2 regions of the Nocardioides houyundeii genome follow, and region 1 is predicted to be linked to the other one. Evidence: predicted binding sites of a transcription regulator. Region 1 holds the regulator's gene; the other holds the start of a gene.
What was found. Region 1 encodes LexA, which represses DNA repair genes until DNA is damaged. Its sites were predicted from a motif close to TCGAACANNTGTTCGA; they were not measured.
Positions count from the first base shown of each region.

Region 1 (3,202 bases):
GATGCTGGGGGGCGACTTCAACACCGTCGCGGGCAGCGTCGGGCTCAAGCCGTCCGAGCGGATCGACACCGGTGCGCCCGAGGTCGAGGCCGAGGGTGCGCTGCCGTGGCAGGGCCTCGACGTGGGGTCGCCGTTCGACTACGGGCGCCAGGGCATCCTGTACGTCGCCCGCCACCTGCCGCCGCCGGGACGCGACGGGCTGGGCAAGGCCCAGCTCGACGAGATCGTGGAGCTGATCGACGCGGCCGAGGGACGCACGCTGGGGCTGTTCTCCTCACGGCGGGCCGCCGAGACCGCCGCCGAGGCGGTGCGCGAGCGGCTGCCGCACCTGACCACCCTGGCCCAGGGCGAGGCGCAGCTGCCGGAGCTGGCGCGGCAGTTCGTGGAGGACCCGCACACGATTCTCTTCGGCACGCTCAGCCTCTGGCAGGGCCTCGACGTGCCCGGCGAGACCTGCCAGCTGGTGCTGATCGACCGGATCCCGTTCCCGCGGCCCGACGATCCCCTGATGAGTGCTCGGCAGCGCGCGGCCGACAAGGCCGGGGGCAACGGCTTCATGCAGGTTGCGGCCACCCACGCCGCCTTGCTGCTGGCCCAGGGTGCGGGGCGGCTGATCCGCACCACCACCGACCGCGGCGTGGTCGCGGTGCTGGACCCCCGGTTGGCCACCGCGCGGTACGGCGGCTTCCTCAAGGCGAGCCTGCCGCCGATGTGGACCACGACCGACCCGCAGGTGGTGCGCAAGGCGCTGACCCGACTGGCCGGCGGCTCGGGTCAGTAGCCGAGGATCTGGTAGTCCCGCCGGTACATCGCCTCGACCATGCTGCGCAGCGAGTCGGAGACCTCACGGGTGCTGCCAGGGGAGCCGGTCTGGTTCTGGGCCACCGTCGGCACCGCCGGTGCGCCGACGCGGCGGCAGACCTCGGCGAAGTCCTCGTCGAAGGTCTCCAGACGTCCCACGAAGTCGACCTGGCTGAGGTCGATGAGCCGGGTCTGCAGCGCGAGGTGCTGGTCGGTGCCCGGCACCTGGCCGAGGTCCTGGTCGGCCACCCAGCGGGCGAACTCCTCGACGTCCTGCATCTTGCGGTGCGTGGGCTCGTCGAAGTGGAAGTAGTTCATGTCCACGACCTTGTTGTGCCAGGCCGAGACGAACCGGTCCAGCGGATCGCGGACGAAGGCGAACTTGAAGTAGTCCTCGAACACGTCGATGGGATAGCGGATCCGCATCGCGTGGTCCACGTCCAGGGGCACCCCATGGGTGGTGAAGTGGTGGCGGATCGTGCGGGTGGCCACCTTGGCCACTCGGAACCAGATGAACCGGTGCTCGTGGCCCACGGTGAGGTTGTAGCTCAACGGGGAGAGGCGGCGGGACGCGCCGCTGTGGCGGTCCAGTTCCTTGAGGAGCGTCTGGCTCTCGTCGGTCAGCTTGAACCGGTCGTCAGGCTTGGTGCGGAACTGCTCGGAGGAGAGGTCGGCGGGTTCGGCATCTCGTCGGCTTCGTCGCACCGCCGTGAGATTACACGACCCGCCGCCTCGTCTCCGGAGTGGCGAGGGCCCCTGGCTCAGACCCGTCGCAGGACCGCGGTGACCTTGCCCAGGATGGTGGCGTGGGTCCCGTCGATCGGCTCGTAGGCGTCGTTGTGGGGGAGCAGCCAGACCTGGCCGTCCTTGCGCTGGAACGTCTTGACCGTGGCCTCACCGTCGATCATGGCGGCGACGATCTCGCCGTTGGAGGCTTCGGGCTGCTGCCGGATCACGACGTAGTCGCCGTTGCAGATCGCGGCGTCGATCATCGAGTCACCGGAGACCTCGAGCAGGAAGAGCGTGCCGTCGCCCACCAGCTGCTGCGGGAGCGGGAAGACGTCCTCGACGCGCTCCTCGGCCAGGATCGGGCCACCGGCGGCGATCCGACCGACGACCGGCACGTAGCGGGCGGCCGGCGCGGCGTCGCCGACACCGGTGGGGTCGAAGATCGTCTCCTCGTCGCTGCTCATGGCGCGACGGGCCGCCATCACCTCGGGCAGGAACACCTCGAGAGCCCGGGGCCGGTTGGGGTCGCGCTTGAGGAAGCCCTTCTCCTCCAGCACCTTGAGCTGGTGGGCCACGCTGCTGGAGCTGGTGAGGCCGACCGCCTGGCCGATCTCGCGCATGCTCGGCGGGTATCCACGCTGCTCGATCGCGTCCTTGATGGTGGAGAGCACCCGCTGCTGCCGCGGGGTGAGGCCGGTGGCGTCGGGAGGGCCGTCGGGCAGGGCCACGACCTTGCCCTTGGTCTCGCGCGGGTTGGCCATCCGGTGTCCTCCTGGTGTGGTGCGATCTCGGTGGTCTCACCGTAGTCGGCACCGGACCGGAGTTCAAACACCTGTTCGAACGGCGTGTTGCCTCGGCTCTGGTTGCCTCAGGTCTGCGGGTGCCACTCCCAGGTCACCACGTTGAACTTGGTGCGGAAGCCCAGGTCGACGTACACCTGGTAGCCCTCGTCGTTGGAGAGCACGGTGGCGGTCAGCGCCTCGGTGTGCGCGGCTCGGTTGAGCATGGTGGCGCACAGGGCCTTCGCGATGCCCCGGCCCCGGGCGTGCTCGCTGGTGCTGACGTTGGCCAGCATCACGCTGGTGCCGCGGCGGTGCATGGTGCTGGCGCCCAGCGGTTCGCCGGTGACCAGGCTCCGGGCGATGAAGAACTGGGTGTCGGCAGGGTCGAGGGTGTCGAGGAACTGCAGGTGCTCGGCCTCAGTGCCTCGGGGTAGGCCGAAGCCGGAGAACAGGATGGAGCTGACGGGTTCGAGGTGGTCGGGCCAGGCGACGTCGATGTAGACGTCGTCCGGGGTCCCGGGATCGACGGTCTCCTGCAGCGCCAGGTACATCGCCGGGCTCTCGCGAGGCACCATGCCGGCCTGCGCCAGGGCTGCCTCCAGCGCCGGGGTGGTGGTCTTGGGGGTGGTGACCCACCGGAACGGGAGTCCGCGCTCGAGGTAGGGCCCCAGGAGCGCTGGGACGCGGGTCGGCACGTCACGCGCCGAGATGCGCGCGTGCGTGATCACGTTGCCCGCGGGAAGAGGCAGGTGCGACCAGTACAGGAGTGCGTCCGGCTCGTGAGTGGTCTGGAAGACGGGGGAGAGGGACATGGCCTGCTGGAGAGCTTCGAGGTCTGCCTCGATGATCGCCATCGGCGTGGTCAGCGTGTCTCGCATGCGGGAGACGCT
Region 1 is NZ_CP025581.1:3,047,292-3,050,493, reverse strand. Features, by position in the region: gene C0R66_RS14585 (ATP-dependent DNA helicase) at 1-781, shown strand, start outside; gene C0R66_RS14580 (sulfotransferase family protein) at 775-1,506, opposite strand; gene lexA (transcriptional repressor LexA) at 1,563-2,291, opposite strand; gene C0R66_RS14570 (GNAT family N-acetyltransferase) at 2,399-3,190, opposite strand.

Region 2 (3,202 bases), 1.5 Mb from region 1:
GTAGGGCGCCAGCAGCTCCAGGGTCGCCACCGGCCGTCCCCGTTCGCCGGCGAGGTGGACCGCCGAGACCAGCCGGCACACCTGCGCCCACCCGGCACGCCCCTGGGCCAGCAGCGTCACCCGGGGCAGCCGGTCCTCACGGAACGCTCCCCCGCGCACCGGACCTCGGCTCGGCGGCACCGGTCGCGTCCCCCGCCCGGGTCCGGCACCCATCTCGCCCGCGGGGTCCATGGCGAGGTCCACCCCCAGGACCGGACGGATCCCGGCCCGGCTGCAGGCCTTGGCGAACTTCACCGCCCCGTAGGTGCCGTCCCGGTCGGTGAGCGCCAGCAGGTCCATCCTGTGCTCGACCGCCCGCTCCACCAGGGCATCCGGGTGCGAGGCGCCGTACTGGAGGGAGTAGCCCGACGCCACGTGGAGATGGGTGAAGGGATCAGGCGACACCGGTCCAACCACCCGGTCCCGTCGCGACCACGAGCCTCTGCTGCCCCACGGAGATGTGCGGCACCAGCCCCAGGCAGGACTCCACGACACCCAGGAAGCGATCGGCGTCCCGGACCAGGTCATCGGCCTCCCGCTCGGTGACGGCACGGCTTGAGCCTGCCTCCGCGGCAGCCCGCTTCCCGGCTCCCGCAGCGAAGAAGGCTGCCCACTCGGAGAGCTCGGGGGTGACCTCGGCCAGCAGCACCCAGGCGTTCTTCTGGCGCCGTCGCGAAGGCGTCGGATGCGCGCGGGCAGCCAGCAGGGCCGCGGCAGCGCGCAGCGCCGCCACGTGGGCACACGCATAACGGGTGGGAACGTCCCGGGCGATCATCGCCTCCTGGAGGGACTGGGCCGCTCGGGCGAGGTAGGAGTGGGTGGTCGCGGGCAGCAGGTGCGGGTTGGGCACCGTCATCGTCGTCACCTCAGTCCACGCAGCCGACGAGCTGCCAGCGGCCGGCCGTCCCGTCGAAGGAGAGGTCGAAGACCCCACCCGACGGAGCATCGTCGCGAGCCAGACCCCGCCCCGCCTCGACCCGCCACATCTCCCGCTCCACCAGCAGGTCGGCCCCACCGGTGCCGAGCGGCTCGTCGTCCCCCACCACGGCCCGGGCACCCGAGGACTGCCACCACGGCGTCGTCTCCACCCAGTGGGCCACCACCGAGCGCACCTTCCACAGCCGGCCACGCCACAGGAACTGCTCCGGCGACCCGGGGTCGCCCCCGGGCACCAGCCCCTGCCGAACCTCCACGGGATCGTCGTACCGCCTCATGACTCCTCCTCCCGTTCGAACATTTGTTCGAACAAGGAAAAGGTACACCTCACCACCGACACCGGGTCAATGGATCAACCGGCGCCGGGCGGCGCGTGAGCTCAGCTCTCGCGGAAGTAGCGGCTGGTGTCCTTGTGGAAGAGGAAGAACAGCAACAGCAGGCACAGGACGATCATCAGGACCGCCATCACCACGAACAGCGTCGGGATGCCGCTGGCCACGCACAGCACCGCCAGGAAGACGCCGAACACTGCGATCACCGCCAGCGAGAGCCGCGCCCAGGTGAACCCCTCGACGAAGAAGGCGACCAGCACCCCGACCAGCATCGAGAAGACCACGAACGAGGTGATCGCGACCGGGACGAACGCCGGGACCGTCAGGGTCTCGCGCACCGCGTCCAGGCCGCCCTCCTGAAGGATCACCCGCGCCCCGCTGTTGCCCTCGGCCCAGGAGGTCAGCAGGTCGTCGGAGAAGATCCAGGTCAGCACGGTGATCACGCCCGCGGTCAGGACCAGCGCCAGCGCGACGATGGTGACCCGGTTGACCGAGGCAGGCCGGACGATCATGAGTGGTTCTCCCAAGTGGACGAGGTACGGCGCGGAAAGAGCGTGGACGGCGGCTGGTGCCATCCCTGACAGGGTCGCAGGACGGCAGCCGGGCACCGGCGGCGACACGACGTTTGGCCCGAGCCGCGCCGCAACGGTACCGGCGAGGTGATCGCCGGCGGTCCCGTGGGGCCGGGCAGGATGGGGGCCAGGACCTGCGGACCCGACGAACGAGAGCTCGAGGTGGAGACGATGGAGATCTGGCTCAACCCCGCCTGCAGCAAGTGCCGGGCCGCAGTCGCCGAGCTGGACGCGGCCGGGGTCGACTACACGGTGCGCCGCTATCTCGAGGACGTGCCCGGGGTGGAGGAGCTCGCCGAGGTGGTGGCCCGGCTCGGCGTCGAGCCCTGGCACCTGGCCCGCCCCGCGGAGAGCCGAGAGGCAGGGATCGACCTGCCCCGGGACCCCGAGCACCGGCAGGAGTGGCTCGCCGCCCTCGCGGCCCATCCTCGGGCGATCCAGCGTCCCATCCTCACCGCGGGCGACGGGACCACCGTCGTCGGCCGCGACGCCGACTCCCTGGCCCGGGTGATCGCCGCCGAGTGACCAGCCCAGCCGCGGCGCCTCCCAGAGGTCGGGACTAGCCTCTCGCCATGCGCGTGGTGGTGATCGGGGGCGGCTTCGGCGGTCTGGCCAGCGCCGCCCGGCTCGCCAAGCTCGGCCACGAGGTCACCCTGCTGGAACGCTCGCAGAGCCTCGGCGGCGCCTTGTCCTGGACCGCCGAGGCCGACTATCGCTGGGACTCGGGCCCCTCGACGACCCTGGTGCCCGCCGTGGTCCGCGACCTGTTCCGCAAGTCCGGTCGCCCCCTGGAGCGGGAGCTCGAGCTGGTCCCGGTCGAGGTGATCCGTGAGCACCGGTTCACCGACGGCACCTCGGTGCGGCTTCCGGGCGGCTCCCGGGCCCGACAGAAGGCCGCCTTCGACGCGCTCGGCGCCGGCCTCGGTGCGGCGTGGACGGCGTACGTCGACACCCTCGGCGAGGAGTGGGAGCTGCTGCGGCGCGACTACCTCGAGCGTCCGTGGGACCCCGCGCTGGCCCGCCGCGAGACCCGAAACCTCCTCGAGGGCCGGGAGAGCCTGCTCCACAGGCTCCGCAAGGCGCTTCCGGACCCACGCCTGCGACTGGTGGCCGGCCACCCCCTCGCCATGGACGGCCACGACCTTCGCCGAGTGCCGGCGTGGCTGGGCACCGTGTCGTACCTGGAGCAGAAGTTCGGCGCCTGGACCGTCCCCGGAGGGCTGGCTCAGCTCGGCGAGGCCCTGGCGCACCGCCTCCAGACACGCCGGGTGCAGGTTCTCCTCGGGACCCAGGCCGAGGACCTGGTGGTGCGCGCCGGACGAG
Region 2 is NZ_CP025581.1:1,513,444-1,516,645, reverse strand. Features, by position in the region: gene C0R66_RS07395 (DNA polymerase III subunit alpha) at 1-444, opposite strand, end outside; gene C0R66_RS07390 (SAV_6107 family HEPN domain-containing protein) at 434-895, opposite strand; gene C0R66_RS07385 (DUF6504 family protein) at 906-1,253, opposite strand; gene C0R66_RS07380 (hypothetical protein) at 1,355-1,819, opposite strand; gene C0R66_RS07375 (ArsC/Spx/MgsR family protein) at 2,051-2,404, shown strand; gene C0R66_RS07370 (phytoene desaturase family protein) at 2,452-3,202, shown strand, end outside.
Region 2: the regulator LexA is predicted to act here: its motif matches at 1,269-1,284, upstream of C0R66_RS07385 (DUF6504 family protein).